4 regions of the Duganella violaceipulchra genome follow, and region 3 is predicted to be linked to each of the others. Evidence: predicted binding sites of a transcription regulator. Region 3 holds the regulator's gene; each other region holds the start of a gene.
The links. The regulator sigma-54, encoded in region 3, starts transcription at its own class of promoters, with help from an activator protein. The targets are predictions, from matches to a motif close to TGGCANGNAANCTGCTTT.
Positions count from the first base shown of each region.

Region 1: glnA (type I glutamate--ammonia ligase) is a predicted target of sigma-54. The motif match lies at 3,599-3,616, and genes of this name have one in related genera.
Region 2: adh (aldehyde dehydrogenase) is a predicted target of sigma-54. The motif match lies at 3,063-3,080, and genes of this name have one in related genera.
Region 4: KVP70_RS19495 (flavin monoamine oxidase family protein) is a predicted target of sigma-54. The motif match lies at 2,805-2,822, and genes of this name have one in related genera.

Region 1 is NZ_JAHTGR010000007.1:1,343-9,229, forward strand. It holds gene ntrC (nitrogen regulation protein NR(I)) at 1-346, opposite strand, end outside; gene glnL (nitrogen regulation protein NR(II)) at 417-1,514, opposite strand; gene KVP70_RS14270 (DUF4124 domain-containing protein) at 1,525-2,016, opposite strand; gene glnA (type I glutamate--ammonia ligase) at 2,143-3,558, opposite strand; gene KVP70_RS14280 (rhodanese-like domain-containing protein) at 3,871-4,329, shown strand; gene KVP70_RS14285 (TAXI family TRAP transporter solute-binding subunit) at 4,326-5,693, opposite strand; gene KVP70_RS14290 (transglycosylase domain-containing protein) at 5,846-7,887, opposite strand, start outside.
Region 2 is NZ_JAHTGR010000038.1:7,470-15,356, forward strand. It holds gene KVP70_RS32185 (PQQ-dependent methanol/ethanol family dehydrogenase) at 1-1,054, opposite strand, end outside; gene KVP70_RS32190 (DUF779 domain-containing protein) at 1,100-1,471, opposite strand; gene adh (aldehyde dehydrogenase) at 1,474-2,994, opposite strand; gene KVP70_RS32200 (beta-propeller fold lactonase family protein) at 3,198-4,139, opposite strand; gene KVP70_RS32205 (TonB-dependent receptor family protein) at 4,257-6,371, shown strand; gene KVP70_RS32210 (TonB-dependent receptor) at 6,368-7,887, opposite strand, start outside.
Region 3 is NZ_JAHTGR010000005.1:266,210-274,096, forward strand. It holds gene KVP70_RS12015 (enoyl-CoA hydratase/isomerase family protein) at 1-467, opposite strand, end outside; gene hpf (ribosome hibernation-promoting factor, HPF/YfiA family) at 561-920, opposite strand; gene KVP70_RS12025 (RNA polymerase factor sigma-54) at 998-2,476, opposite strand; gene lptB (LPS export ABC transporter ATP-binding protein) at 2,482-3,234, opposite strand; gene lptA (lipopolysaccharide transport periplasmic protein LptA) at 3,237-3,827, opposite strand; gene lptC (LPS export ABC transporter periplasmic protein LptC) at 3,856-4,449, opposite strand; gene KVP70_RS12045 (KdsC family phosphatase) at 4,462-4,992, opposite strand; gene KVP70_RS12050 (KpsF/GutQ family sugar-phosphate isomerase) at 4,992-5,990, opposite strand; gene KVP70_RS12055 (monovalent cation:proton antiporter family protein) at 6,118-7,887, shown strand, end outside.
Region 4 is NZ_JAHTGR010000010.1:148,309-156,195, reverse strand. It holds gene KVP70_RS19500 (bifunctional diguanylate cyclase/phosphodiesterase) at 1-2,756, opposite strand, end outside; gene KVP70_RS19495 (flavin monoamine oxidase family protein) at 2,935-4,521, shown strand; gene KVP70_RS19490 (Rid family hydrolase) at 4,543-5,010, shown strand; gene KVP70_RS19485 (spermine/spermidine synthase domain-containing protein) at 5,056-5,841, opposite strand; gene KVP70_RS19480 (hypothetical protein) at 5,978-6,253, shown strand; gene KVP70_RS19475 (GGDEF domain-containing protein) at 6,267-7,442, shown strand; gene KVP70_RS19470 (Ppx/GppA phosphatase family protein) at 7,566-7,887, shown strand, end outside.

The DNA of each region.
Region 1 (7,887 bases), on a different contig from region 3:
CGCGGCGGATCAGCTCGACGGCCTTGTCGATGTCGAAGGGCTTGGCCAGGTATTCAAAGGCGCCGCCCTGGAAGGCCGCGACGGCCGAATCGAGGTCGGAGAAGGCGGTGATGATGATGACCGGCAGGCCGGGGAAGCGCGACTTCACCAGCTGCAGCAAGTCGAGGCCGGAGTCGCCCGGCATGCGGATGTCGGACACCAGCACCTGCGGCGTCTCGAACTCCAGCGCGGCGATGGCGTCGCGCGCGTTGGCAAAACTCTTGGTGGCCAGGTTTTCCCGTGCCAGTGCTTTTTCCAGTACCCAGCGGATCGATTCGTCGTCGTCTACTATCCAGATTGGCTTCATGTGTTGTGTGTATCCCGCAATATGGATCGTCAATCAAGGGACCCGGCATCCGCCCCCTGCCCGCCTGGGCTTATGGCAGTGGCAGCAGGATGCGGAAGTCCGTATATCCAGGCCGGCTCTCGCACTCGATCACACCCATGTGCTGCTGCACAAAGGTCTGCGCTAGGGTCAACCCCAAGCCGCTGCCGCCTTCCCTGCCCGATACCAGGGGATAGAAAATCCGGTCGCGGATCTGGGGTGCGATGCCCGGTCCATTGTCAATGATATGCAAGTCTAATGCCAGCCCGTAGCGGACCTTGGCCAGGGTGACTTGGCGCGCCACGCGCGTCTTGAAAACGATCTCCGCATCGCCGGCGTCGATGCGGCTGGCCAGCGCCTGGGCGGCGTTGTGCGCGATGTTGAGCACGGTCTGGATCAGCTGCTCCTTGTCGCCGCGGAACTCGGGGATCGAGGCGTCGTAGTCGCGCAGGATCGTCAGGCCGGACGGGAACTCGGCCAGCATCAGGCTGCGCACGCGCTCCAGCACTTCGTGGATGTTGACGTCGCCGACGATGTGCGGCCGGCGGTGCGGCGCCAGCAGGCGGTCGACCAGCGTTTGCAGCCGGTCCGCTTCCTTGATGATGACCTGGGTGTACTCGCGCAGCTGGCCTGCGTGCAGCGCCGGCAGCTCCATCTCCAGCAGCTGCGCGGCGCCGCGGATGCCGCCCAGCGGGTTCTTGATCTCGTGCGCCAGGTTGCGGATCAGCTCCTTGTTGACCTGGCTCTGGTCGAGGATGCGCTCCTCGCGGTCCAGCTTGAGGTGTTGCAGGTGCTCGCGCAGCTCGATCAGGATGTGGCCGGGCGGCTCGTCCAGCGCCGAGACGATGCTGTGCACATGCAGCGCGTCGCGCCCGGCCCGTTCCAGCATCAGGTCCTGGCGCAGGTCGGAGAACTTGTGCTCGCGCGCCTGGTTGCAGATGTTGTCGAGCTCGCCGGGGTTGAGGAACTGCGCGCTCAGCGTCTGGCGCGACAGCGCCTTGAGCGAGCTCTCCAGTAGATTCTCGGCGGCCGCGTTGGCGTAGACGAACTGGCCGTCGGCGTCCAGCAGCACCACGGCCGAAGCCAGCAGCTCCAGGCCCGCCAGTGCCGGCGGGCGGTGCTTGCCGTCGTGATTACTCATAAGGCTCATAGTAAACTCGTCATCGGATATTCGCGATCTCACGTTTCAGTGCTTCGATATTCTTTTCCGAGCGGCCGATGTTGTCGCGCATGCCGGCCACCCGCTCCTGGTACTTGGCGTAGTTGCGCTCGTCGCCGCGCCGTTCCGGCTCGCCGTTGTTGAACGCCTTGCGCAGCTCCGCCAGCCTTTGCGCCTCGTTCTTCAGCTCTTCTTCCAGGATGCCGCGGCGGTCGGCGTCGCGGGCGCGCTGTTCGGCGCTGTCGACGCGCGGAAAGTCGCCCGGCGTGCTGGCCGGCGCCGGCACGCTGCCGCTGCGCGCGGGCGTGCCCTGGCGGCGCGGCGGCGCCGGGATCACGGTGCCCGGCAAGTCCATCGACTTGCAGTAGCTGCCGCGGTTGATGTCGGTGTACTCGATGCTGCCGTTGGGCGTGACGCACTTGTAGATCTGCGCCTGGGCAGTAGCGCAGCCCAGCAGCGCCAGCAACATACATCGTTTGATACTAGTTGTCATTCGTAATCCGTGGGTGGAACTATCCATCCCGAATATACAACATCCAAAGAAAAACGCGGGGAAAGCTCTGCTCGCCCCGCGTTTTTTTGCTGCATTACAAGCACCGGCGCCGCCGGTGCGTTGCCATTACAGCGAGTAGTACATGTCGAACTCGGCAGGGTGAGTCGTCATGCGCATGCGCTGGACGTCCTGCATTTTCAGTTCGATGTAAGCGTCGATCATGGAATCGCTGAACACGCCGCCACGGGTCAGGAACTCGCGGTCTTTGTTCAGGTTGTCCAGCGCTTCTTCCAGCGAAGCGCACACGGTTGGGATCAGTGCGTCTTCTTCCGGCGGCAGGTGGTACAGATCTTTCGATGCTGCCTCGCCCGGGTGGATCTTGTTGGCGATACCGTCCAGGCCGGCCATCAGCAGCGCCGCGAAGCACAGGTAGACGTTGGCCAGTGGGTCCGGGAAGCGGGTTTCGATACGGCGGCCCTTAGGATTGGCCACGTGTGGAATACGGATCGAAGCCGAACGGTTCTTGGCCGAGTACGCCAGTTTCACTGGAGCTTCGTAGCCTGGAACCAGGCGCTTGTACGAGTTGGTGCCTGGGTTGGTGATCGCGTTCAGCGCCTTGGCGTGCTTGATGATACCGCCGATGTAGTACAGCGCGGTGTCGGACAGGCCGGCATAGCCGTCGCCGGCGAACAGGTTGACGCCGTCTTTCCAGATCGACTGGTGCACGTGCATGCCGGAACCGTTGTCGCCAACGATAGGCTTAGGCATGAAGGTGGCGGTCTTGCCGTAGCTGTGGGCCACGTTCCAGACCACGTACTTCAGGTTCTGGGTCCAGTCGGCGCGCTCGACCAGGGTCGAGAACTTGGTGCCGATTTCGTTCTGGCCAGCGCCAGCCACTTCGTGGTGGTGCACTTCGACCGGGATGCCCAGCGATTCCAGGATCAGGCACATTTCCGAACGCATGTCCTGGAAGCTGTCCACTGGTGGCACTGGGAAGTAGCCGCCCTTGACGGTCGGACGGTGGCCGGTGTTGCCGCCTTCGAGCTTCTCGCCGGTGGTCCACGAGGCTTCTTCCGAATCGATCTTGACGAAGCAGCCGGACATGTCGATCTTCCAGCGCACGCTGTCGAAGATGAAGAACTCTGGCTCAGGGCCGAAGTAGGCGGTGTCGCCCATGCCGGACGATTTCAGGTAGGCTTCAGCGCGCTTGGCGATGGAGCGCGGATCGCGGTCGTAGCCCTTGCCGTCGGCCGGTTCGATGACGTCGCACTGCATGAACAGCGTGGTCTCTTCCATGAACGGGTCGATGTTCGCGGTGTTTGGATCTGGCAGCAGTATCATGTCCGAAGCTTCGATGCCTTTCCAGCCGGCGATCGAGGAACCGTCGAAGGCGTGACCCGATTCGAACTTGTCGATGTCGAAGTGCGACACAGGCACGGTGACGTGCTGTTCTTTACCACGGGTGTCGGCGAAACGGAAATCAACGAATTTGACTTCGTTTTCCTGGACCATTTTCAGAACTTCTGCGGCTGTCATTGCCATGCGTATCTCCTAAAGGAATGTGGGACTCGTGCGCTCTTGGTAAGCAGTATCCGTGCCAGCTTAAAACTCATCAGCTTATGTCGATAGCGTCTTTGAACTTGCCGGCAAAATGAATCTAAAATCCGCCGGCAAGACAAAGTGCCACTATTTGAGGCATCGCAACACCGCACCAACTGGGTGCGCATTCGAGATATTGCACCTGTTTTGTGCATTTTTGGAAGATTCCTGAAAAATGCACTGGATTGGTGCGCCCGCGTGTGGTGCGGGCGCAGGAAGCCTATAATAAACTCAAACTTATTTCTGGAACATGACATGAGCAAAATAGACGATATTCTTGCGCTGGCCCGCAGCCGCAGCAAAGACTGGCCCTATGCCGGCGCCGTGACGCCGCAGGAAGCCTATGAACTGATCAGCGCCGACAACGCGGTCAAGCTGGTCGATGTGCGCACCCATGCCGAGCGCGACTGGGTGGGACGGGTGGCGATACCGGAAGCCCAACATGGTGCGGTCCAGTGGAGTCTGTATCCGGGCGGGATCGCCAACCATGAGTTCATTGAGCAGCTGAACTCGGTGGCGCGCAAGGACCAGGTGATTTTGTTCCTGTGCCGTTCCGGTGTACGTTCGCGCAACGCCGCCAAACTGGCGACCGAACACGGCTACCAGCACTGCTACGACATCCTGGAAGGCTTCGAGGGCGACAAGGACGAGCACGGCCACCGCAAGCACGTCAGCGGCTGGTGCAAGGCCGAGCTGCCCTGGACCGGCGCCTAGACTGCCACCGCCTCATCGTCCGGGGCGGGCGCCGACTCGCCCATCAGGAACTGGATACGCTTGCGCACGAACTGGATGTGGCTGCGCAGGCCGTACAAGCCGTCCGCGAACGATAGCGGGATCGACACCTGGTTGACCAGGTCCTCGATCTCGTTCAGGCGCACCAGCTGGGCCTCGTAGACCTGCATGCGGGTGTCATCCGACGCCTCCTCCACCGCCTGCTCCACCGCGCGCAGCTGGCCGTACCAGCGGTAGACGCGCGAACGGATGCGCCACACATACAGCGGCGGCACCACCTTGGACAGCGGCAGTATCAACGCGCCCAGCGCCACCACCACCACCCACATGCGGTCGAAGAAATTGGCCAGCCAGAACGTCATATAGCGTTGCAGCAGCGGCGGGCCGCTCTTGTAGTACTTGGCCGCCTCGGCGTCGACCGGGATCTCGGTGTACTTGGCCGACGGGAACTGGCCCTGCTGCGAGAACCAGCCGGCGCCGCTGTGGATGTTGGCGGCCGCCTGCACGAACAAATCCACCAACGCCGGATGCAGGTCGTCGCGCGCCACCAGCGTGGCGGTCGGGGCGATCAGCTTGTAGTCCTCGGCCGGGATGTCGCGGCCCAGGTCGACGATGCCCTGCGGCAGCACCACGTGGGTCAGGAAGGGCAGCTTGCGGGCGTAGGCTTCCGCCTGGTTGAAGTTGAACAGCTTGATGCCCGGCGTTTGCAGCAGCATCTGGATCAGCGGCGCTTCCGGGGCCGAGGTGAACACCAGGCCGTCGATGCGGCCTTCCAGCAATTCGACCGTGGCCGGCGTGTTGGCCAGCGAGAAGTGCTCGACCTCACCCTTCTCGACGCCGTTCAGCTCCAGCACCTGGCGGAACAGGCGCGAGGAGCCCGCGCCCTTGGCGCCGAAGTTGATCTTCAGGCCCCTCAGTTGGGTCAGCTGGGTGATGGGCGGCTTGCCCTTGGTCTCACGCAGGAACAGCCACAGCGGCTCGACAAACAGGCTGCCCAGCGAGGTCAGGCCTTCGCGCTCGGCCGCTTCCTCGTTGGTGGAGCCGCTCTGCACGAAGGCGATATCGACTTCGCCGGCCTTGAGGCGCTTGAGGTTTTCGCCGGAGCCGGCGGACGGCACCAGCGTCACCTTGACGCCGTGCTTGGCCAGCGCGGCCGCGTATTTCTTGCCGAACTCAGCGTAGGCGCTGTTTTCCTGGCCGGTGGCCAGGCGCACCGTGCGCGGCGGCGCCGGGTCCACCAGCCAGTAGGCCAGCAGGCAGACGCCGGCGATCAGGGCGATGGTGGGCGCGGCGGCGACAAACAAGTCCCGCACGGAGAACTGCGTGAACTTGAGGATTTTGGACATATGGTGGCGTATCGGCTTCATGGGCTGATACATTGCCTACAAATCAACCCGGGGTCAAGTCTGACATTCGGACACGGGCTCTGCCGTAACGGCTATTACGGCACAGCCCGTGTCCGAATGTCAGACTTGACCCCCGTGTTTGCCCCCCCTGTTTAGCCGCCGCAGGCCTGCAGCGGCGGCGTCACGGACGCGGTGGCGTTGCCGCCGGTCTTGACGATCACCGGCGGCGTCGGCCCCGGCTTGGCGATCGGATGCGGCTCGATCAGCGGCATCAGGTTGGGCGCCAGCACCACCAGCAGCTGCACCGGCAGCGCGCTGGTGAAGTCGTAGTTCTTCGATTCCGGCCCGTGCACGTAGGCCGTCATCGAACCGAAGAAGCGCTCGCCGATGTTGAACACGAACGTCGCCGAACGGTTCACATAGCGCGACTCGATCAGGCGCCCGCCGCCGCCATACACATCGAAGCGCTGGTCGCCGGTGCCGGTCTTGCCGCCGACCGGGATCACCTTGCCGTCCGATCCGACGAAGGCCATGCGCGCCCGCTTGGCGGTGCCGTCCGACACTACGCCGCGGATCGCGTCGGCCACCACGCGCGCCACCTCCGGCGACAGCACCTGCTCGTTGGCGGTCGGTTTGCCCTTGGTGACCACGGTCTCGTAAGGCGTACCCTCGGCGAAGTGCAGCGAGCTGATACGCTGGCTGCTCTTGCGCACGCCGCCGTTGACGATAATCCCCATCATCTCCGCCAACGCCGCCGGACGGTCGGCCGAAGCGCCCAGCGTGGTCGCATACGACGGCACCAGCGATTCGAACGGATAGCCCATCTTCTTCCATTGCTTGTGGATTTCCATGAAGCCTTCCACCTCGATCAGGCCGGCGATGCGCTTGTCCTGCGCGTGCTTGTGGTGGGTCTTGAACAACCATTGATAGACCTCCTGCCGCTCCTTCTCGCTGGCCGCCGTCATCTGCGACAAGGTGGCGCCGTTGTGCAGGCGCATGTAGGCCGCCATCCACAGCTCCAGCGGGTGCACGCTGGCCAGGTAGCCGCGGTCGGCCAGCGACCACTTGTCGATCGCATACTGGTCGTACAGCTTGGCCACGCGCTCTTCCGGCACCTCGTTCTGCGACGGCAGGTTGTCCTTCAGGAAGGCGGCGAACTGCGGCAGGCTGGCGGTCGGATAGACGGTGCGATGGATCACCGCCAGCCGCACCGGCGTGCTGCGGATATTGGCCAGCAGGATCTTGTCCAGCTCGGACTCCGGCTTGCCCTTGTACTTGGCGTAGAAACGCCCCAGGAACTCCTTGCCTTCCTTGTCCGCGAAGCGCGCCAGGTATTGCGCGCGGCGCGGATCGTCGGCGTCGGCCAGCAGCGACGCCGACGAACCCGGCGTCTGGAACATGTAGTACTTGGCGACGTCGCGCATCAGGCGCACGAACACCAGGTTGGTCGAGTGGCGCAGCGCCTCGGTCACGGTCAGGATCTTGCCGTTGTCTTCCTTCGAGAAGTTGCCGAAGTGGTGCAGGCCGCCGCCGGTGAAGAAGCCCTCGCCCGGATTGCCCGAATACTTGCGCTCCATGGCCGCGTTCAGCATCGGCGTCAGCTCGCGCCCGCCCTTGTCCAGAGGCAGCGCCTTGAAGTAGTCCAGCGCCCATTGCGACAGCTTGTCCTGCGGATCGACCGTCACCTTGCCCAGCGCGGCCGCATCCATGCCGCCGTACTTCTTGTGCAGCATGTCGACGATGTCGAGGTAGGTGACCAGGGTGCGCAGCTTGGCGGTCGAGCCCAGGTCCAGCTTGGCGCCTTCATTGATGTCCAGCGGCTGGTCGAAGTTATCCGTCTGCAGGCGCAGCAGATTGTTCTGCTCGCCCTTCTCCAGCAAGGTGAAGCTGTACACCACGTTGGCCGGATCGCCGTTGCCCAGCATGCCCTTGCCGGTCAGGCCGGCGGCCTTGGCCTTCTCCGGATCGCGCAGGTCGCGCAGCACTTGCGTGACGGCGGTCTGGGCCTGCGCGTCCAGCGTGCTGACCACGCTCAGGTCCAGGCGGTCCAGGTTGTACATGCGGTTGTCGCCCAGCAGGTTGGCCAGGTGGTTGCGGATCGCGTTCGACGCCTTGCGCGACACGAAGGTCATCGCCGGCGCCGACTCGACGCCGCTACCGGTGGCCGGATGCAGCTTCTGCTGCAAGGCCATGT
Region 2 (7,887 bases), on a different contig from region 3:
CGTTGTTCGCGTCGATCACGTAGAAGAAGCCGTTGCGGTCGGCCTTGCCGCCATACCGTTTGCCGTCCATGTCGAAGGTGACGAATTCATTAGCGCCGTCGAAATCCCACGAATCGTTGGGCGTGTTCTGGTAAGCCCATTTGATCTGGCCTGTCTTCACGTCCAGCGCCACCGTCGACGACGAATACAGATTGTCGCCGGGGCGCAGGTGGCTGTTCCATGGCGCCGGATTGCCGGTGCCGAAGTAGGCCAGGCCGGTCTTGGAGTCGTAGGTGCCGCCCATCCAGGTCGAGGCGCCGCCGGTCTTCCACAGGTCGCCCGGCCAGCTCTTGTTGAGCGTACCCGAGATGCCGTTCTCGATGGCCTTGCCATCCTTGTCGTAGCGGTAGCCCATGTGTCCTTCGACGGTGGGACGGGTCCACAACAATTCGCCGGTCAGCGGATTGCGCGCTTCCACGCGGCCGACGATGCCGAACTCGCCGCCGGAGACGCCTGTCAGCAGCACGCCGTCGGCGATCAACGGCGCCGCCGTCATCGAATAGCCGGCCGCATAGTCATCGACCTTTTCCTTCCACACGACTTTGCCGGTGTCCTGGTCCAGCGCCACCAGCTGCGCATCGAGCGTGCCGAAGATGACCAGGTTGCCGAACAAGGCGGCACCGCGATTGACCACGTCGCAGCAAGGCATGATGCCGTCCGGCAGACGATGCTCATACTTCCACAGCTTGGCGCCGGTCTTCATGTCCACGGCGAAGATGCGCGAGTACGAGGCGGTGACGAACATCTTGCCCTTGTAGATCAACGGCTGCGATTCCTGGCCGCGCTGCTTCTCGCCCCCGAACGAGAAGGACCACGCCGGAACCAGCTTGGCCACGGTTTTGGTGTTCACCTGGGTCAGCGGCGAATAGCGCTGGCCCTCCGAGCCGATGCCGAACGACAGTACGCTGTCGGTGCTCGATGCCGCGTTCTTCAGCATGGCCGACGTGACGTCGGCCGCCTGTGCCAGCGACAGGAAGGATATCCCCGCCAGCGTTGCGATGACTTTTTTCTGCACAATCTTCTCCGGTTTTTATGTTTTGGTTTTTGCTGTGGTGTGCTGCTATGCGGGCGGCTTCAAGGCCGCCAGCTCTTCGTCGCTGAACAGGCGCGAACGGGTCAGGAAGCGCCTGCCCGTGCCGTTATCGAGCGAGAACATGCCGCCGTTCCCGTCAACCACGTCGATGATCAGCTGGGTGTGTTCCCAGTACTCGAACTGCTCGCTGCCCATGTAGAACGGCGTCCCGTCCAGATTGCCGAGGTAGACATCGGTGTCGCTGATGGAAAACTCCCCGGCGGGGTAGCACATCGGCGTGCTGCCGTCGCAGCAGCCGCCGGATTGAAAGAACATCAGCGGCCCGTGACTGCTACGCAGGACCGCGATCAGGTCGAGCGCCGCCGGTGTAGCCGTAACGCGGGCGATGATGTGGTCCATGGTTAGAAGAAGCCCAGTGCGTTCGGGCTGTAGCTGACCAGCAGGTTCTTGGTCTGCTGGTAGTGGTCCAGCATCATCTTGTGGTTCTCGCGGCCGATGCCCGACTGCTTGTAGCCGCCGAAGGCCGCATGCGCTGGATACAGGTGGTAGCAATTGGTCCAGACGCGGCCAGCCTGGATCGCGCGGCCGACACGGAAGGCGCGCGAGCCGTCGCGCGTCCACAGGCCAGCGCCCAAGCCATACATGGTGTCGTTGGCAATGCTCAGTGCTTCCGCTTCGTCTTTGAAGGTCGTCACCGACACCACCGGTCCGAAGATCTCTTCCTGGAAGATGCGCATCTTGTTGTGGCCCTTGAAGACGGTCGGCGTCACGTAATAGCCGTCCTTCATGTCGCCGCCCTGCAGATGGCGTTCGCCGCCGGCCAGCAATTCGGCGCCCTCCTGCTTGCCGATATCGATATAGGACAGGATTTTTTCCAGCTGCTCGTGCGAGGACTGCGCGCCCAGCATGGTGCTGGCGTCCAGCGGATTGCCCTGCTTGATCGCCGCCACGCGGGCCAGCGCGCGTTCGATGAATTTTTCGTAGATCGATTCCTGGATCAGTACGCGCGACGGGCAGGTGCATACCTCGCCCTGGTTCAGCGCGAACATTGCGAAACCTTCCAGGCATTTGTCGAAGAAGGCGTCGTCGGCATCCATCACGTCTTCGAAGAAGATGTTCGGCGATTTGCCGCCCAGTTCCAGCGTCGCAGGAATCAGGTTCTGCGCCGCGTACTGCATGATCAGACGGCCGGTGCCCGTTTCGCCGGTGAAGGCGATCTTGGCGATGCGCTTGTTCGATGCCAGCGGCTTGCCCGCTTCCAGGCCAAAGCCGTTGACCACATTCAGCACGCCGGGTGGCAGCAGGTCGCCGATCACTTCCAGCAGCACCATGATGGAGGCAGGCGTCTGCTCTGCGGGCTTGAGCACCACGCAGTTGCCGGCGGCCAGCGCCGGCGCCAGCTTCCACACCGCCATCAGGATAGGGAAGTTCCATGGGATGATCTGGCCGACCACGCCCAGCGGCTCATGGAAGTGATAGGCGTAGGTTTCGGAGTCGATCTGCGCGACCGAGCCTTCCTGCGCGCGGATGCAACCGGCGAAATAGCGGAAGTGGTCGATCGCCAGCGGGATGTCGGCGGCGGTGGTTTCGCGGATAGGCTTGCCGTTGTCGATGGTTTCGGCGGTGGCGATCAGCGCCAGGTTGGCCTCCATCCGGTCGGCGATCTTGTTCAGGATGTTGGCCCGCTCGGTTTGCGAGGTCTTGCCCCATGCATCCTTGGCTGCGTGGGCGGCGTCCAGCGCCAGCTCGACGTCCTCCGCGGTGGAGCGGGCCACTTCGCAGAATACCTGGCCGGTGATCGGCGTGATGTTGCCGAAGTATTCGCCCTTGACCGGGGCGACGAATTTGCCGCCGATGTAGTTGTCGTAGCGTTGCTTGAATGGATTGGCAACGCCCAATTTGCTGATGTCTGCGAGATTCATGTCGTCCTCTTTCTGCTGTGATTTTATGAGGCCGCGTAACGCGGCGGTGGGTAGTGCGCCCTCTCCTTTTCGCAAGCACCGTGCCAGCTGCGTTTTTGCCGGTGCGTCGCATGGAATACAGGGGCGGACGGCACGGGGAAGCGGTGCCTGGACAGTGACACCTGTTCAGGTTTGGAACAGGTGTTTGACTATGGAGCAGCTCTTCAGCGGATCACCACGCCCCATGGCAATTCACCGACCGCGACATCGGCCCGCTTCGCCGCAGCAGCGGTATCGATCACGGACACGCTATTCGAACGGCCGTTTGCCACGTAAAGCTTGGCGCCATCCGGCGTCAAGGCCATGTTCCAGGGGCGCTTGCCAACTGCAATGGTGGCGCTGACGGCGTTGGTGGCGGTATCGATCACCATCACATTGGCGTCAACGCCGTTCGACACATAAACCTGCCGGCCACTGGGATGCACTGCGATGCCGTTGGCGTTCTTCCCGGCCGGTATGCGCGCCGTCGTCGCCAGCGTCGCCATGTCGACCACGTACACCGCGCCTGCCAATTCGCAAGCGACGTAGGCGCGGGCGCCATCGGGACTGAATCCCATGCCGCGCGGTCGCAGTCCCACGGCCACCGCGCCGACCTGGCGCCGCGCGGCGACGTCGATCACGTCGACCTGCTCGGCCTCCTCCGCGCTGACCAGCAGCCAGCGGCCGTCCGGGCTAAAGACCGCGTGCTCGGGGTTCTTGCCTTTCACGGCGATATCCGCCAGCACCTGCCCGGAGCCGGCGTCGATCAAGGTCACGCTGTTGCTCTCCTCGACCGCCACCGCCACATACCGGCCGTCCGCCGATACGTTCACGCCTTCGGGCGACTTGCCCAACGCGATGCGGCGCACCGTGGCGCCGCTGGCGGTATCGATGACCAGCAGTGCGTTGCTGGCGGCGTCGGTCACGAACAACCGCACACCGCCTGGATCGGCAGCGATGCCCCGCGGCCGTTTGCCGGCGGCGATTTCGCGCACAACGGCGTCGCTGGACGTGTCGATCACGCTGATGCTGCCCGACTTCTCGTTTGGCACATAGGCAAAGGGAGCGGCCATCGCCGGGCCGCACAGCAAAAAGACCAGGGAAGACAGGATGCGAGAGCTGTTCATGGATATCGCCTTTCAGGAAAATGCCATCACCGTTGCAATCGGCGTGCCACCGCAAGATCGGGATGGCAGGTATATTGCTTACTGGTCCGGTACAACCCAGACCAAAACGGAGACAATATGAAGCAAGCCTTTTTCCCATTGAACGCGGTGGCGGCGCTGTTTGCCCTGAGCGGCGGCGCCATGGCGGCCGACGATGCCGCACCGCCGGCGGACGTGGTGGTGGTCAGCGCCACCCGCGTCGGACACACTGTGTTCGACATGCCGGCCGCCATCGACGTCATCGATGCGGAACGCATCCGCGACAGCCAGGCGCGCGTCAACGCCAGCGAGGCGCTGGCCGCCGTTCCTGGTCTGGTGGCGCAAAACCGCCAGAACTACGCACAGGACCTGCAGATCTCCTCACGCGGATTCGGCGCCCGTTCGGCCTTCGGCGTGCGCGGTGTGCACTTGGTTGCAGACGGTATCCCGGCGAGCATGCCGGACGGCCAAGGCCAGGCCGCCACCTTCAACCTCGACATGGCCGAACGCATCGAAGTGCTGCGCGGTCCCTTTTCCGCCCTCTACGGCAATCACTCCGGCGGCGTGATCCAGATGTTCACGCGCGACGGCGAAGGCCCGCCATCGGTGGAGACCACGCTGACCGCCGGCAGCTACGGCAGCCGCAAGGTCGACCTGAATGTGCAGGGCAAGCAGGCAGGCATCGGCTATGTGCTGGATGCTTCGCGTTTCGAAACCGATGGCTACCGTGCCCACAGCGCCGCCACCCGCGACCAGGCTTTCGTCAAGCTGACGCTGGCGCCGATGGCCGGCGCCAACCTGACCATCGTCGCCAACGCGCTGCGCCAGGACGACACCCAGGATGCGCTGGGCGCTGCCTGGGCCACCTACCAGCGCGACCCGCGCGCCGGCGAGATCGACGCCACCGATACCCAAAACCCGAAACGCACACTGGCCGACCGCTACAACACCCGCAAGAGCATCGACCACCAGCAGATCGGCGCCAGCTGGGAGCAGCGCTTCGGCGAGGACCGCTTGCGCGTGACCGCTTACGGAGGCAATCGCGGCGTAATCCAGTACCAGGCGTTTTCCAAGGCCTTCCAGGCGCCGGCCACGCACTCCGGTGGCGTGGTCGATTTCGACCGTGACTTTCACGGCACGGACCTGAACTGGCTGCACGTGGGCGAACTCGCTGGAGGCAAGCTCAGTACCACCGTCGGCCTGGAGTACGGCCGCTCCAGCGACGCTCGCCGGGGCTACGAAAACTTCATCGGCACGCAATTCGGCGTGAAGGGCGCATTGCGCCGCGACGAGGACGACAAGGTCACCAGCCTCGATCCGTATGTGCAGACGGAGTGGCAGTCAGGCGCATGGATGGTGAGCGCAGGCCTGCGCCACAGCAGCGTGAAGTTCTCGGTGGAGGACCACTTCCTCAACAACGGCAACGACAGCGGCAGCCTCGAATACAGCCACACCACGCCGGTGCTCGGACTGCTGTACCGCCTTTCGCCGGCGTTGAACGTGTACGCCAGCGCAGCGCGCGGCTTCGAAACACCGACGCTCAATGAGCTGTTTTACTCCGGCACCGGCGGCGGCTTCAACTTCCGTTTGCAGGCCGCGCAGAGCACCCATCTTGAAACCGGCATCAAGGCGCGGCTGGGCGATGTCACGCGCATCAACGCCGCTGTCTTCCAGGTCCGCACCCGCGACGAACTGGTGGTCGACAGCAGCGTCGGCGGCCGCACCAGCTATCGCAACGCCAGCAGCACGTTGCGCCAAGGGATGGAGCTCTCGTTAGAGACCGCATGGAATCATGGCCTGAGCGCGCGGGCGGCGTTGACCAGTTTGCGCGCCGTCTATGATCAAGGCTTTGGCGTGGTTACAGAAGGCAGCCGGCTGCCCGGCGTCCCGAACGCCAACGCCTACGGCGAGCTGGCATGGAAGAACAACGACAATCGCTTTGGCGCCGCACTGGAAGCTGTAGCCAGCAGCAAAATCTACGCGGAAGACGCCAATGCCGACAAGGCCGCGCCGGGCTATGGCGTGCTCAATGCGCGCGTCAACGCCAGCCAGCAGTGGCAAGGCTGGCGTTTCAAACAGTTCGTGCGCTTGAATAATCTGCTGGACAAGCGGTACGTCGGTTCGCTGATCGTCGGCGACACCAACAAACGCTATTACGAAGCGGCGCCTGGGCGTAACTGGCTGATCGGCGCCAGCGCCCAGTACCAGTTCTAGAAGCGGTAATGCAATCCGGCCGCCACCGAACGCGGCGCGCCGGGTGCGACGAAGCGAGTCTGTGCCGCTTCGCCGCCCTGCTGCAGCAAGGCGCCGTTGGGGAACATGTCGGCCGCCACCGCACCGTAGCTCTCGTAGCGGCGATTGAACGCATTATTCACGCGCACATGCCACTCCCACTTCGTATCCGGCCGATAGCTGGCATGCAGACCCGCCAGGGCGTAGCCGCGCATGCGCCAGTCAGCCGATCGCGGTGCGGCCTTGCCGTCCTCGTTGCCCTGAGTCGTCATGTCGGACAAAGCCATCAGCTCAACGCCCACGGACAGGTGCCGCGCTGCGTTCCAGTCCAGGCCCAGTTTCAGCGTATTGCGCGGCAGGCCCGCCAGGCGAGTGCCCGGCATCACGTGGACATTGCGCGCACCGGTGAATAGATCGCCTTCCACATCGTAGACTGCATCCAGGTAGCTGTAGTTCAAGCGCGCCGACCAGTCGCCGAACCGGTAGCTTGCGCTAAGGTCCGCACCTTGATGCCGCGTGCGGCCGAAGTTGGAAAAGTAGCCTTGCTGCGCGATGCCGGCGCTGCGAAACAGGATATCGTCGCGATTGACGGTGCGATACACCGATACTGCGGCCGTGCCACGTCCGCCCTTCCAGCGAGCGCCCGCTTCGGCGGTGCGCGAGACAACCTGCTTCAGGTACGGGTCCGATTGCAGACCGACCGGCAAACGGCACGGCTGTTCAGGATCGGCGCAACCCAGCTCGATCACAGTCGGCACTCGGTTGCTCTGCGACAGATTGGCAAACAGCGTCCAACCGCCGCGCATAAGGCGCGCCACGCCAATGGCGGGATTGAGCTTGCGATAGCGGAATGCCTCGGCAGGCTGCGTCTGATCTTCGCGGCGCAGCTGGCTGCTCACCTTGGCGTGGCTGTAGCGGGCGGACATGGTCAGCCAGGTATCTGTCTGCACGGCCCAGGTATCGGCCACATACAGCGCCGTTGCCCGTGCATGGCCGCTGACCGATGATCCGGCCACCTGTTCCGAATCCGTATCCAGCACTACCGAACGGTCCGGGGCAAAGCCAGCCTCCTGCCCATACTGCGAAAAATCCACACTGGCGCGGTCGAACGCCAACCCAGCGGACAATTGATGCCTGCCAGCGTCCTTGCTGAAATGTGTGCTGAATCCCTGGCTGCGCTGGCGAGTCCCGGTCGTGTTGTAGACCGCTGGTCGCGGGCTCTCGCCTTCAGTGTAGGCATCGTTGATGTCGCCGTTGATCGTATCGCGACGGCTATTGCGCGCATACACCGAGGTGCTCAGCTCCGTGCGATCGTCGAAACGATGCGTCATGCTGAAAACGATCTGGCGCAGGCGGTTGCGCGTTTCGTCGGGTGATGTGTAGACGGCGCGGCGGTTCTGTTCATACAAATCATCGGGCAGCAGGCCATTGCCCACCAGGCGGCTGCGGCCGGCCAGCAGAGCGACGCTCCACTCGTCGTCGCCGGCGACACCGGCCA
Region 3 (7,887 bases):
TAGCTGCCGCCCACGTCCGGGAACAGGCCGATGTTCACTTCCGGCATGGCCATCCTGGTGCGCTCGGTGACGATGCGCACGCGGCAGTCCGGACCGCCCTGCGCCACGCCCATGCCGCCGCCCATGACCACGCCGTCCATCAGCGCGACGTAGGGCTTGGGATAAAAATGGATCAGGTGATTGAGCGCGTATTCCTCGGTGAAGAAATCCTCCACCAGCGCGCTGCCGCCCTGCGGCGTGGCGCGGCCGGCGTCGTAGAAGAAGCGGATGTCGCCGCCGGCGCAGAAGGCCTTTTCGCTGCTGCTGCGGATGACGACGGCGGCCACGCCGCTGTCGTCGCGCCAGGCCAGCAGCGCCTGCGTGATATCGCGCACCATCGCCAGCGATAAAGAGTTCAAGGCCTTGGGGCGGTCCAGGGTGATGAAGCCGGTTCCGTTGCTGACGCTGGTGTGGACGTATACGCTCATGGAGTCTCTAGGGTCGTGGTGAAAACCCTATTTTACTGCGGGCGCAAAAAAGGGCGCCTCTGCGCCCTTAGTTGGATGGTGCCGGGGCCGTTGTTATAGGGCGGCGGCAGCGGGTTCGTAGCTATCCGGGAGATGCTTGATCGCATCGTGGCCGTGCTCTTGGACCTTGGCTTTGTACTTCATGACCTGCCGATCCAGCTTGTCGATCAAGGTATCGATGGCGGCGTACAGGTCCTGCGACAGGCTTTCCACGTAGACGGTCTTGCCCGACATGCGCAGGTTGATTTCAGCCTTCTGGCGTTTCTCTTTCTCTTTGAGGTTATCTACAGTCAGGATGACAGCAATATCAATCACTTGATCAAAGTGGCGGGTGACGCGTTCCAGCTTGTTCTGCACGTATTCACGGATGGCCGAGGTCACTTCGAGATGATGTCCACTGATGGTGAGATTCATACACACTCCTAAAGATAATGTCGCTTCTTACGGTTAGTGCGGAGCCCATTACCGCCGGGCGCGCAGGAACCAAATAACTACAAAGATTTACGGAGACTGACTGGCGGGATCTTCAACGCTTCGCGATATTTGGCAACAGTGCGTCGCGCAATCACCATGCCTTGTTCTCCCAGCATGTCCGCAATCTTACTGTCGGATAAAGGATTTTTAGGGTCTTCTGCTCCTGTCAATTGCACGATGAGTGCGCGTATCGCCGTCGAACTTGCTTCCCCCCCCGCTTCGGTGGCGACATGGCTACCAAAGAAATATTTCAACTCAAACATGCCATGCGGGGTCAGCATATATTTTTGAGTTGTTACACGAGAAATAGTGCTCTCGTGTAGACCCAGTGTATCAGCAATTTCGCGAAGCACAAGGGGGCGCATGGCAACGGCGCCATGGGAGAAAAAGTTCTTTTGTCGTTCTACTATCGCTTGTGCGACGCGCAAAATCGTGTCGAAACGCTGGCGCATATTCTTGATCAGCCACTTCGCTTCCTGCAGCTGCGCGCCCATCGCGCCCTCGCCTTTTCCCTGCTTGAGCAGGTTGGCGTACATGGCGTTCACGCGCAGGCGCGGCATGACGTCGTTGTTCAGGCTCACTTGCCAGCCGTTGCGCGCTTTTTTGACGATCACGTCCGGCACCACGTAGTCCGACACGTCCGACGCGAACGCCGACCCCGGATGCGGATTGCACTGGCGGATGACGGTTTGTGCTTCGCGCAAATCTTCGTCGTCGCACAGCAGCGCCTTCTTCAGTTTGTTGAAATCGCGCTGGGCAAACCAGGTCAAATGATTTTCAACAATCGTCAGCGCCATGCGCCGCGTGACCATCGGGATGGCCGGCAGGCGCTTGATCTGCAACGCCAGGCATTCGGACGCGTTGCGCGCGCCCACGCCCATCGGGTCGAAGCTTTGCAGCATCGACAGGGCGGTCTGCAATTCGTCGAGCTCCAGTTCCAGCTCTTCCGGCAGGCGGGCCAGGATCTCTTCCAGCGATTCCTCGAGGTAGCCGTTTTCGTCCAGCGCGTCGATGATCAGCTCGACCAGCGCGCGGTCGCGCATCTCCAGCACCGTCACCCGCATCTGCTCCATCAGATGTTCGCGCAGGGTGCAGTGGCTGGCCTCCAGTTGCGGACGCGAGTCCTCGTCGTCGGGCGCCTTGCTGCGGCCGGCGTCGCTCCAGTCGACGTCGGCGTCGCTGCTGGTGCTTTCGGTGTCGGCGGCCGGGCCGTCGTAGTTGTCGGCGTCGGCGGCCGGCGCCTCCTGGGCGTTGGGCGGGCCTTCGGGCGGCGCGTCGCCGACCGGGGCTTGCTGGCTGATGGCGCCGTCCGACAGCAGCCGCAGCGAGCGGTCCAGCGGGTCGTCGAGGCGCTCCAGCAGCGGATTATCGGTCAGCAGCTGTTCCAGTTCCTGGTGCAGCTCCAGCGTCGACAGTTGCAGCAGCCGGATCGACTGCTGCAACTGAGGTGTCAGCGCGAGGTGCTGCGACGTGCGCAGTTGCAAAGACTGTTTCATGGGTTTTACATACGGAAGTGTTCACCCAGATACACGCGACGCACCGATTCGTTGGCGATGATGTCGTCTGGCCGGCCTGAAGCCAATACCGTGCCCTGGTTGATGATATATGCGCGGTCGCAGATGCCCAGCGTTTCGCGCACATTGTGATCGGTAATGAGGACGCCGATGCCGCGTTCCTTGAGAAAGCGCACGATGCGCTGGATCTCAATCACGGCGATCGGGTCGACCCCGGCGAATGGTTCGTCGAGCAGCACGAAGCGCGGGTTGGTCGCCAGTGCGCGCGCGATCTCCACGCGGCGGCGCTCGCCGCCCGAGAGCGACAGCGCCTGGTTTTCGCGCAGCTTTTCGATTTGCAAATCGGCCAGCAGGGTATTGAGCCGTTCATCAATGGCAGCCTTGGATAAAGGCTTGCCGTCCACCTTCTGGATTTCGAGGACGGCGCGGATATTTTCTTCCACCGTCAGCTTGCGGAACACCGACGCTTCCTGCGGCAGGTAGGACAAGCCGAGCGAGGCGCGGCGGTGGATAGGCAGCGAGGAGATATCGGTGCCGCTGATATCGATGCTGCCGGCGTCCGACGGCACCAGGCCGACGATCATGTAGAACGAGGTGGTCTTGCCGGCGCCGTTGGGGCCGAGCAGGCCCACCACTTCGCCGCATTCGACTTGCAGGGACACGTCATGCACGACCTGGCGCTTGCCGTAGGTCTTTTGCAGGCCGCGCACGATCAGGGTGCTACCGCAGGATGGTTCCATGCTTACTTCTCCGTGGCCGGCGGCGTCGACGCGGCCGGTGCAGAGGCCGCCGGCGCGGCCGGACGGATGGTCGGCTGGATCACCATGGTGCCGCGGCCGGCGCCCGGCTTGCTGACGCCGGAGACGTTGTTCTTGACGTCGAAATGTTCGGTGCGGCTGTCGTAGGAGATGAACTCGCTGTTGACTTCGCTGGTCATGCGCGGGCCTTCCAGCTGGCGCACCCTGGCTTTCGAGAACAGCTTGACCAGGTCGGTCTTGTCGCTGTATTCGATGCGTTCGGCTTCGCCCTCGATCCACTGGTCGCCGGCGCCGTCGCGCTTCTGGCGGAAGGTCGACAGCGTACCCGGCGTGCTGGTCAGCACGACGAAGTTATAGCCTTCCGGATCGGTGGTCACCACCGCCTTGGGCGACTTCATCAGCAAGGTGCCGCGCGTCAGCACGACATTGCCGATCAGCGTCTTGATCTGCTTGACGTCGTCGATTTGCAGGTCGTCGTAGTCGATCTTGGTCGGCTTGTTGGCATCGGCTTTTTCCGCGTGGGCCCCAGCGGCCGCCAGCAACAACATCGCCGCCGAGAGTATCAGTTTCTTCATCGTCATTCCATTCATCATCATTGTTTCCTCAATGGCCGGCGCGCGGCGGCATCGTCAGTTGTCCGCGTCCGCCCAGCTGCACTGCGCGGGTGGCGTTATTGGCCTTCATGCCGATGCCGTTGGCGGTGGCGTTGCCCATTTCCAGCGCCACCGGGCTGGCGGTTTCCATCCGTTCCTCGTCCGGGTAGACGGTCAGCGCCGGCGTGGTCATGCGCATCGCCTGCGCTTGCGGCCCGGCCGGGCGCACCACGCTCACATTACCATTGAGCTTGACGCGCGTATTGCCCTGGTCGACATGGGCGGTGTCGGCATTGATATTCATCGGCGGCTGGTCGCCGGACAGGCTGTGCACAGTCGGCTTGTCGATGTCGGAGGCATCGTCGACCGGCCGGTGGGTCAGTTTTTCGCCGGAGATGATGTAGGCCGGCTGGCCGGCCTTGTTCATGCGCACCATGCTGAAGCGGTCGATGATGTAGTCCGGCTCGTTGCGGTGCTGGTCCACCTGCGCATCCTGGCCGGCCTGGTTGACCACCTGCACCAGCCAGAAGCTGCCGACGGCGACAAACGCGCCGACCATCATGATGACGGTGAGCTGCCAGCGATGGGCTGTTTTTTTACGCATGGACTATCCTCGTCAAACCAGGAACTGCGCCATCACGCGCTCGTAGCTGCCCTGCGCGTGCAGCAGCAGCTCGCACACTTCGCGCACCGCGCCGCGGCCGCCGGCGGCCACCGTGGTGTGGTGGGCGCGCTCCAGCACTTCGGCGCGGCCGTTCGGCACGGCGACGGCGAAACCGACGCGCGTCAGGATCGGCAGGTCGACCACGTCGTCGCCGATAAAGCCGACCTGCTCGGCGGTAAGGCCGGTCTTTTCCAGCAGCGCCTTGAACGGCGTCAGCTTGTCGTGCCCCCCCTGGTGCAGGAAGCCGATGCCGAGGTCGGCCGCGCGCCTGATCACCTGCGGCGAGGTGCGCGCGCTGATGATGGCGGTCTGCACGCCGGATTCCTGCAGCAGCTTGATGCCCAGGCCGTCATGCACGTTGAAGGTCTTCAGCGCCTCGCCGTCGGCGCCGTAGTGCAGGCTGCCGTCGGTCAGCACGCCGTCGACGTCGAAGATCATCAGCTTGACGCGCGCGGCGCGTTCCACATAAGTCAAATCCGTCATCAGATCACCTTGGCGCGGGTCAGGTCGTGGATGTGCAGCGCGCCGACCAGCTTGCCGTCGGCGTCGGTCACCAGCATCTGGTTGATGCGGAACTGTTCCATCACGGCCACGGCGTCGACCGCCAGTTTTTCCGGCGAGATGCTGCGCGGGTTGGCGTGCATCACGTCGCGGATCACGACCTTGGTGAAGTCCTGGACCTTCTCGATCATGCGGCGCAGGTCGCCGTCGGTGAACACGCCGATCGGCTTGTCGTCGGCGTCGACCACGGCGGTCATGCCCATGCCCTTCTGCGTGATTTCCAACAGCGCGTCGGTCAGCTTGACGTCGGCGGTGACTTTCGGCACGGCGTCGCCGCTGCGCATGACGTCGCGCACGTGGGTCAGCAAGCGGCGGCCCAGCGCGCCGCCCGGATGGGAGCGGGCAAAGTCCTCTTCCTTGAAGCCGCGCAGGTCCAGCAGCGCGACCGCGATGGCGTCGCCCAGCGCCAGCGTGACGGTGGTCGAGGTGGTCGGCGCCAGGTTCATCGGGCAGGCCTCCTTGTCCACGGCCACGTTCAGGTGGACGTCGGCGATCCCGGCCAGGCTGGAGCCGGGCTTGCCGGTCATGGCGATGACCTTGCTGCCCATGCGCTTGACCACCGGCAGGATGGTCATCAGCTCGGCGCTTTCGCCGGAGTAGGAAATGGCGATGAAGGCATCGTCGGCGGTCACCATGCCGAGGTCGCCGTGGGCCGCTTCGGCCGGGTGCACGAACAGCGCCGGGGTGCCGGTCGAGGCCAGGGTGGCGGCGATCTTGCGGCCGATATGGCCGGACTTGCCGATGCCGGACACGACCACGCGGCCCTTGCAGTTCAGCAGCAATTCGATGGCCTGCACCACGCTGTCGTCGGTGGCCAAGCGGGCGTTCAGGGCGGCGATCGCCTCCGCTTCATTCCGCAGGGTGTCGCGGGCCAGCCGCAACGCATGCGCGGCCATATTTGCGTCAAAAGCTTTCAGCATTGTTTTTTCATGGGTTACACTCATGCCCAAGTATAGCCGAATTGAGAAAGCAAAAAACTTGCCAGTCACAACATAACGCCCCCGCCGGCCCACAAACAACGAAATTATATTTACTGGCTATGTTGATATGACGTTTTCACCCTTGGAATTAACATTGTTGTTATTGGGGAGCGCGGTGCTCGGCGTCGTCGCTTTCCGCATGATGCATTTGCCGCCCATGCTGGGCTACCTGGCGGTCGGCATCCTGATCGGTCCCCACGCGCTGGGCCTGGCCGAGTCGAGCGAAGCTTTCCACTCGCTGGCCGAATTCGGCGTGGTGTTCCTGATGTTCTCCATCGGGCTGGAGTTCTCCCTGCCCAAATTGATGGCCATGCGCCGCATCGTATTCGGACTGGGCATGGCGCAGGTGGTGCTGACCATCGTCGCCACCATGCTGTTCGGCTGGGCCATCGCCACGCAACTGCCTTCGAGCATCCATATCGGCTGGCAAGCCTCGTTCGCGCTGGGCGGCGCGCTGGCCATGTCGTCGACCGCCATCGTGTCGAAAATGCTGACCGAGCGGCTGGAGCTGGAGAGTGTGCACGGCCGCAAGATCATCGGCATCCTGCTGTTCCAGGACCTGGCCGTGGTGCCGCTGCTGATCCTGATTCCCTCGCTGGGCCAGCGGCCGGACGCGCTGGTCGAGACCCTGGCCTGGGCCGGCGTCAAGGCCGTGATCGTGCTGGCGCTGCTGCTGTTCTTCGGCCAGAAGCTGGTGCGCGGCTGGTTCACCATCGTGGTCAAGCGGCGCTCGCAGGAGCTGTTCATGCTCAACCTGCTGTTGATCACCCTGGGCGCGGCCTGGATCACCGAGCGCGCCGGCCTGTCGCTCGCGCTGGGCGCCTTCGTGGCCGGCATGCTGATATCCGAAACCGAATACAAGCACCAGGTGGAAGAGGACATCAAGCCCTTCCGCGACGTGCTGCTGGGACTGTTCTTCATCACCATCGGCATGCTGCTCAATGTGCAGATGGTGCTGGCCCACTGGTGGCTGGTGCTGGTGTTGCTGGCCGGGCCGGTGCTGCTGAAGTTCGCGCTGATCGCCGGCCTGGCCAAGCTGTTCGGCGCCACCGACGGCGTGTCGATGCGCACCGGCCTGGCGCTGGCGCAGGCGGGCGAGTTCGGCTTCGTGCTGCTGAACCTGGCGGGCGGCAGCCACCTGATGGACCCGTTCATCATCCAGGTGGTGCTGGCGTCGATGGTGCTGTCGATGCTGGTGGCGCCGTTCATCATCTCCAAGTCGGACCAGATCGTCATGAAGGTGTCGAGCAACGAGTGGATGATGCAGTCGCTGGCGCTGACCAAGATCGCCAGCCGCACCATGTCGACCAACAAGCACGTGATCGTGTGCGGCTTCGGCCGCAGCGGCCAGAGCCTGGCGACCCTGCTGGGCGAAGAGCATATCGACTACCACGCGCTGGACCTGGACCCGGAGCGGGTGCAGGAGGCGCAGAGCGCCGGCCGCCACGTGTCCTACGGCGACGCGGCGCGGCGCGAGAGCCTGGTGGCGGCCGGCATCTACCGCGCCAGCGCGGTGGTGATCACCTACGCCAGCACGGCGTCGGCGCTGAAGGTGCTGCACCTGGTGCACGAGCTGGCGCCGGCCTTGCCGGTGATCGTGCGCGCCCACGACGACACCGACCTCGACCGGTTGAAAGCGGCCGGCGCGGCGGAAGTGGTGCCGGAGCTGATGGAGGGCAGCCTGATGCTGGCCTCGCACGCGCTGGTGATGCTGGGCGTGCCCTTGCGGCGGGTGGTGCACCGGGTGCAGACGGCGCGCGAGGAACGCTACGCCTCGCTGCGCGGCTACTTCCACGGCGCCAGCGACGCCGGCGAGGAGGCCGACCTGGAGCGGCTG
Region 4 (7,887 bases), on a different contig from region 3:
CCCTGGATTTCATCACAGCCGTTGCGCCGCAGGTAGTCCAGCTGCGCCTCGCTCTCCACGCCTTCGGCGATCACCCGCAGCTTGAGGTTGTGCGCCAGCGCGATGATGGAGACCACGATGGCCGCCTCGTCGTCGGCGCCGATGTCGCTGACGAAGGAACGGTCTATCTTCAGCACGTCGATCGGGAACTTGCGCAGGTAGGAAAAGCTGGAATAACCCGTGCCGAAATCGTCGATCGACAAGGCCAGCCCCAGCGCCTTGAGCTTGTGCAGCAGCTCCACCGCCAGCGCCACGTCGTTCATGAACAGGCCCTCGGTCAGTTCGATGTCCAGGCAGGACGGCGGCAGGCCGGTCCGCTCCAGCACCGCCGCGATCGACGCCAGCAGGTTGGGCTCGCCGAACTGGCGCGGCGACAGGTTGACGGCGATCCGCAGCGGACCGAACCCCGCATCCTGCCAGGCCTTGGCCTGCGCGCAGGCGGTGGCCAGCACCCAGGCGCCGATCGGCACGATCAGGCCGGTCTCCTCGGCCAGGCCGATGAAGCGGTACGGCGCCACCATGCCCAGCTCAGGATGCTGCCAGCGTATCAGCGCCTCCATGCCGACGATGCGGCCGCTGCGCAGGTCCACCTGCGGCTGGTAGTGCAGCACGAATTCATCGCGCTCCAGCGCGCTGCGCAGCGCCGTCTCGATGCGCACCCGCTCCAGCGCTTCCTCGTTCATGGCCGGCTGGTAGAACTGGGTGTTGTTGCGGCCCAGCTTCTTGGCGCGGTACATGGCGATGTCCGCGTGCTCGATCAGGCGCTGCGCCGGCGTGCCGTCCGGATCGTAGACCGCCACGCCGATCGAGCAGGTGACGAAGAACTCCTTCCCCTCCAGCAGCACCGGCTGCGCCACCGCCTGCATGATGCGCTGCGTGACGTCCAGCGACAGCGCCTCGTCCGGGTATTCGGTCAGGATGGCGACGAACTCGTCGCCGGACAGGCGCGCCACGGTGTCGCTTTCGCGCACGCTGTCCTGCAGGCGCTGGGCCACGGTCTTGAGCAGCAGGTCGCCGGCCTTGTGGCCCAGGCTGTCGTTGACGAACTTGAAGCGGTCCAGGTCGATCAGCATCACCCACAGCGGGTTGCCGCTGCGGTTGGCGAAGGCGGCCGCCTGCGTCAGCCGGTCTTGCAGCAACACGCGGTTGGGCAGCCCGGTCAGCACGTCGTGGTGGGCGATGTGGTGGATGCGCTGCTCGGACAGCTTGCGCTCGGTGATGTCGGTGCCGGTGCCGCGATAGCCCTTGAACACGCCATCCTTGTCGAACAGCGGCTCGCCACTGATGCTGAACCAGTGCAGCTGACCGTCGGTGCCGGGCAGCGCGTAGTCGAAGTTAAGGAAGGGCAGGTGCGCTTCCAGCAGCGCGATGTGGTCCTGGCCCCAGCGCGCCTGCAGCATTTCCGGATGGTGTTCCCAGCGCGTCTTGCCGATGAAGCTGTCCGGGTCCTGCTTGCCCTTGTCGAAGAAACCGCTGGTGATGCTGGTGAAGCGGAATTGCGGGTCCTGCTCCCAGTACCAGTCGGACGACAGCGCCAGCAGGCGGCGGAAGCGCAGCTCGCTTTCCTGCAACGCCTCCTCGGTGCGCTTGCGGGCGGCGACGTCTTCGTTCAGGCGTTCATTGCTCAGTTGCAGGGCGCTGGTGCGTTCGTCGACCAGCCCTTGCACCCGCACCGAGCGGCGCGCCAGCGAGTTGACGAAGGCCGCCGTCAGCAGCGAGAACAGCAGGCCGCCGATCAGGGTCGACAGCGAACCCAGGTGGCTGGCCAGGAAGGGCCGCGGCAGCGGCGTCACCTGCACGTGCCAGGCCTTGCCGGCCGCGCTGAAGGTGCGGGTGTAGAGGTCGTGGTAGTCGAAGGCCAGCCAGCGCTGCAGAGGCTTGGCGGCCACCGTCTGCTGGCCCGGCTGGCCGAGGCTGTAGATCAGGTTGTCCGGCCGGACATCGTCGCCGACGTAGACCCGCACCACCAGCGAGGCGTCGTCCAGCAGGTCGGCGGCGAACAGGATCTTGTGGATCAGGTCGGTGGAGCGGATGACGGCGCCGGTGTTGCCGATCCAGGCCGCGCGCCGTTGCGCCGCCGTGGTCGTTTGCGCGCCGGGACGGTAGACCGGCATCAGCAGCACGAAACCTTTCTGATTGCCCCGTTCCTGTTCCAGCCGCAGCAGCGGCGTGGCCATGATGGCGCCGGCCGCCACCGCCTGGTTGATGGTGTTGGACATCGGCAGCGACATCACGTCCAGCCCGAACGCCGCCTCGTTGCCTGACAGCGGCTCCAGGTAGTCGACGATCGCATGCTGCGGGCGCGACGACAACGGCTGGTGGCGGCCGTCGAACATGGCGTAGCCGGGATAGTGCGCTTGCATCGCGGCGACCTGGCGGCGCGCGCCGTCGTCGTCCAGCACGCGATGGTAGTTGAAAGCTTGCACAAAGGGATAGCGCGCCAGCAGCGGCCGGGTGAAATCGCCGAACTGTTCGCGGCTGACCGGGCCGACCGACTTGACCAGGTCGTTGAGGATGGTGACCAGCTCCAGCGTGTCGTCCAGGCCGCGACGGATGGCTGCCGCCCGCACCTGGGCGCGCTGCTGGAAACTGAGCTCCATTTTTCCGTACTCCAGCGCGCTGACCGCCACGAACAGCATGCCGGTGACCGCCATCCCGGTGACCAGTGTCAGCGTCGCGGCCAGCGAAAACGGCGGTGGCTTGGAGAACAGCGGCATACGGCGCTTTCTGGGTGGGGACGACAGGGCTGGCGGATGATTCTAGTGTGTCATAACTCATGCTTTTGCGACAGTTATTTGGCCCCTTGGGGGCGACGGGATTGTCTTATGCAAGCCACGGTCCGGGGCGGAATTGATGTTATATTGCCATGTCCCCAGCCCTGGAGGAGTATCGCGCATGAAATCCGCTCCTGTCGTCAGCCGCCGCAGCTTTCTTGCGCACATCGCCCGTAGCGGCGGCGCCGCGGCCGCGTTTGCCGCGCTCGACGCCTTGGGCTGCGCCAGCCTGGCCTGGGGCGAGGACCTGGCCTACCGGGGGCCGCCGGTGCTGCCCGGCGGACTGGGCAAGGGCAAGCGCGTCACCATTCTCGGCGCCGGCGTGGCCGGCCTGACGGCGGCCTACCAGCTGGGCAAGGCCGGCTTCGCCTGCGCGGTGCTGGAAGCGCGCCACCGTCCCGGCGGGCGCAGCTGGACCGTCCGCGGCGGCGACCGCTTCGAGCAGAGCGACGGCGTGCAGCAGGCGCGCTGGCCCAAGGCGCCGCACCTGTATCTGAACCCCGGTCCGGCGCGCATCTCGCACCACCACCGCGCGGTGCTGGGCTATTGCCGCGAATTCGGCGTGCCGCTGGAAATCATGATGAACGACGACCGCGCCGCCTTGCTGCAGGACGACGGCGTCTTTGGCGGCAAGCCGGTGCAGGCGCGCCAGGTGCTGGGCGACACGCGCGGCTACTTCGGCGAGCTGCTGGGCAAGGCCGTCTCCACCGGCAAGCTGGACCAGGAACTGAGCCAGCAAGACCGCGAGCGCCTGCTTGGCGCCATCGCCAGCTTCGGCGATTTGCAGCGCGACGGCCGCTACGCCGGCAGCGCGCGCAGCGGCTACAGCGCCACGCCGGCGCCGGGCCTGCCGCACGGCGCGGTGCGCGCGCCGCTGCCGCTGGAGCAGCTGCTGCGGGCCGACTTCTGGCAGTTCAAGGCATCCTTCGCCGAGGACTTCGACCAGGCCGGCACCATGCTGCAACCGGTGGGCGGCATGGACCGCTTTCCGATGGCGTTCGCCCGGCGGGTGGGGCCGGTGATCCGCTACGACACCGTGGTCGATGAAATCCGCAAGACGGCGCAGGGCGCGCGCGTGGTCTGCCATCGCGGCGGCAACCACATCGTCATCGACAGCGATTATGTGATCTGCACCCTGCCGCTGTCGGTGCTGCGCGGCATCCCCAACGATTTCACGCCGGCCTACCGGCAGGCCATCGCCGAGGTCGAATATGCGCGCTCGGCCAAGACCGCGTTCTACGCGCCGCGCCGCTTCTGGGAGCAGGACGACGGCATCTACGGCGGCCTGTCGTGGACCAGCCGCGACGTCACGCAAATCCTCTATCCCTCGCACGGCATCGGCCAGGCCGACGGCGTGCTGGTCGGCTCCTACTGCTTCGGCGCTTTCCCCGGCGACGACATGGGCCAGTACCCGCTGGCCGAGCGCATCGAGAAGGCGCTGGCGGCCGGCGAGGCGATCCACCCCGGCTACCGCCGCATGGTGCGCGACGGCGTCAACATCGCCTGGCCCAAGGTGCCGTACAGCCTGGGCTCCTGGGCCGAGTGGAAGCCGGAACAGTACGACACCGTCTACCAGTTGCTGCAACAGCCTGACGGCCCGATCTACTTCGCCGGCGAGTACCTGGGCTACCTCAGTTCGTGGCAGGAGGGCGCGGTGCTGTCGGCCCACCACGTGATCGAACAACTGGCGGCGCGGGTGCGCGCCTGAACTTTCCCTGAAAGGATGAACATGAAATTGACCGCCTCCATCGCACTGCTGTCGGCCGCCCTGGCTGCCCTGGTCCCTTTGCCGGCCGCCGCCCAAGTCAAGGTCCAGCACCTGCAGAGCGCCGACAGCGCCATCGCCAGCGCCGTGTGGGCCGGCGACACGCTGTACGTCTCGGGCAAGCTGGCCAAATCGTTCGACGGCGACACCCGCGCGCAGACGGCGGACGTGCTCAAGCAGTTCGAGGCCACGCTGCGCGAGCAGGGCCTGGGCCTGGGCGACGTGGTGCAGATGCGGGTCTACCTGGTGGCGGACGGCGCCGGCAAGCTCGATTTCGCTGCCATGAACGAGGCCTACAAGGAATACTTCGGCACGGCGGCCCAGCCCAACAAGCCGGCCCGCGCCACGGTGCAGGTGGCGGCGCTGGTGGTGCCCAAGGCGCTGGTGGAGATCGAAGTGGTGGCGGTGCGCGGCCTGCCGGCCAAAAAATAGCGTAGTCCAACCCGGCACGCTCCAGCGATGGGCCAGCCGCACCACTTAGGGGTCCGACCCCGTACGGGGTCGGACCCCGCTTGGCAGTGCGGGGTTCCAGCTCAGGCGCAGCACGATCCAGTGCGCCAGCAGACGGTTGAACAGGGCGAAGCCCAGGCCGTGGCTGCGCGCCACCTTCCGCTGCATGGCCAGCGCCGGCGACGGCTTGCCGCCCTTGACCGCGAACAGGATGCGGTTGTTGCCGGCGATGCCGCGGAACCAGCAGATGCGGCCCTGGAAGGTCTCGCGCAGGCGCCGCAGCATGGGGCCGTACTGCGGATCGTAGCTGAAGATGTTGGCCACCAGCACGCCGCCGGGCCGCAGCGCGCGGCGGCAGTCGGCGTAGAAGGCGGCGCTGCCCAGCGCCGGCGGCAAGCCCTCGGCGTCGAAGCCGTCCACCAGCAGCACGTCGGCGGCGCCGGCCAGGCCGGCCATGTAGGCGGTGGCGTCGGCCTGGATGATGCGGAAGCGGGCGTTGTCGCGCGGGATGGCGAACTGCTCGCGCAGCGCGATCACGTCGGCGCGCAGCTCGAGCACGGTGATGCGGCTGTGCGGCAGGTAGCGGTAGCAGAACTTGGCCAGCGAGCCGCCGCCCAGCCCGACCATGACGATGTGCTCCGGCCTGGGCTGGAACAGCACGAAGCACATCATCGCGCGCGCATAGCTGAGCACCAGGTGGTCCGGACGCGACAGCCGCATCTCGCTCTGGACCATGCCGGGCTGGAATTCGAGCGAGCGCTTGTCGCCGCGCGTATGCACTTGCGGCAGATGGGAGGGCGGGGGGGCAGTCATATTGTGGATTTGCAAGGTCAATTTATAGTAGCATGCCGGCCAGTAAGCCACATTGCATTTACAGAAGCAACATTTGTAGGTACATTGGCGATAGCATAGGCCAGCCCCTCCGGCGGCCTCCATGGAGACAGAGACGATGTTTTTAGACCACCCAACGCTTACCGCCACCAACAGCTTCACCGAACCCGACCGCATGGAGCGCCTGCTGCGCGTGTACGGCTACGTGGCGGCGCTGGCGGACGTGGCCGGCAAGCCGGCCTTTATCGAAAAAGTCAGCCAGCTGCACGACCACAAGGGCACGCTGATCGTGTTCTGGCACGACGCGCCGACCGACGACGAGAAGGCCTATTTCTCCCAGGCCTGGGCCAGCAAGATGGGCGACGGCAGCACCAACGTCGAGCACGAGGTCTGACCCGCCCCAGGTCATGGATATAAAAACTTTGGTACTGGCGCTGGCGCTGGGCAATCTGAGCCTGTGCGCGGCGCTGTTCTTTTTTGAGCAGCAGCGGCGCCGCGACGGCCTGCCTGCGGCCGCCGCCACCTGGGGCATGGCCAGGCAGTGCCAGGCCGTGGCCTGGGGCTTGCTGTTCCTGCGCGGCACGCTGCCGGACTTCCTGACCATTCCCTTCGCCAACGCCCTACTGTTCGCCGGTTACGCGCTGGACGCCTCGGCCTTGTGGGAGCAGGCCGGCCGCCGCGTCTGGCGGCGCTACCTGCTGCCGGCGCTGGGCGCGGCGATCGGCGTGTTCACCGGCGCCTGGCTGCTGGAGCTGCCGGTCGCCGAACGCATCGCCATCGCCTCGCTGATCATCGGTTTCTTCTTCATCGCCGGCGCCGCCGCGCTGGGCCGCGGCTGGAGCGCCGGCACCCTGCTGCGGCGCTACCTGGTGCTGTCCTCGCTGCTGCTGGCGCTGGCCGTGATGGCGCGCGGCCTGCTGACGGCGCTGCTGCCGGACGGCTGGGGCTGGGTGAGCCCGGCCATCATCCAGGGTGTCGGCATTGGCGCGCTGTACCTGATGATGCTGGGCAATGCTTTTGGCTATCTGTTGCTGACCCGCGAGAAACAGCAGGCCGAACTGGCGCGGCTGGAGGTGGTTGACGCCCTGACCGACGTGCCCAACCGGCGCGGCTTCTACCAGACCTTGACGCCGTGGATCGCGCTGGCGCGCCGGCCCGGCATGCCGACCGCGCTGATCATCCTCAACCTCGACCATTTCAAGCGCGTCAACGACAACTACGGCCACCCGGTGGGCGACCTGGTGCTCAAGGCCATGGTCGACGTCTGCAAAAAACAACTGCGCGACAGCGACCTGATGGGCCGCCTGGGCGGCGCCGAATTCGCCATCCAGCTGCCGCGCACCTCGCTGGAGGACGCGCTGACGGTGGCCGAGCGCATCCGCAACGCCGTCGCCGCGCAGCCGGTCAAGGCGGAAAAGGCCGTCATCAACATGACCGCCAGCCTGGGCGTGACCACCATCCGCGCCGACGACACCACCGTCAGCCTGTTCAAGCGCGCCGACGAGGCGCTGCAACTGGCCAAGCAGGCCGGCCGCAACCGCGTGGTCGAGGCGCAGGCCGGCGCCGGCGCGCTGGAAGCCTGATTTGCCACACCGCTGTCATCAGCCGGTAACAAACTGCGCCTATCGTGATTATAATCATGTAAATCGTTTAGTTTGATTCATCCGCGAGCCTTCGTTGCCGTTTGCCGAGAGAGGCTTCCAAATATGTACGCAGCAGTAGATCTGGGTTCCAACAGTTTTCGCCTCCACATCGGCAAGCATGACGGGGAGGCGATCCGCGTCCTGAAATCCGTGCGCGAACCGATCCGCCTGGCCGCAGGGCTGGACGCCCAAGGCAACCTGACCCCCGCCGCCATGCAGACCGCGCTGGCCTGCCTGAAAAACTTCCGCGTCGTGCTGGCCGCCTACAAGCTCGATGGCGTGCGCGTGGTCGCCACGTCGGCCATGCGGGTGGCGCGCAATGCCGCCGCCTTCCTGCCCGAAGCCGAACTGGCGATCGGCTATCCGATCGAGATCATCTCCGGCG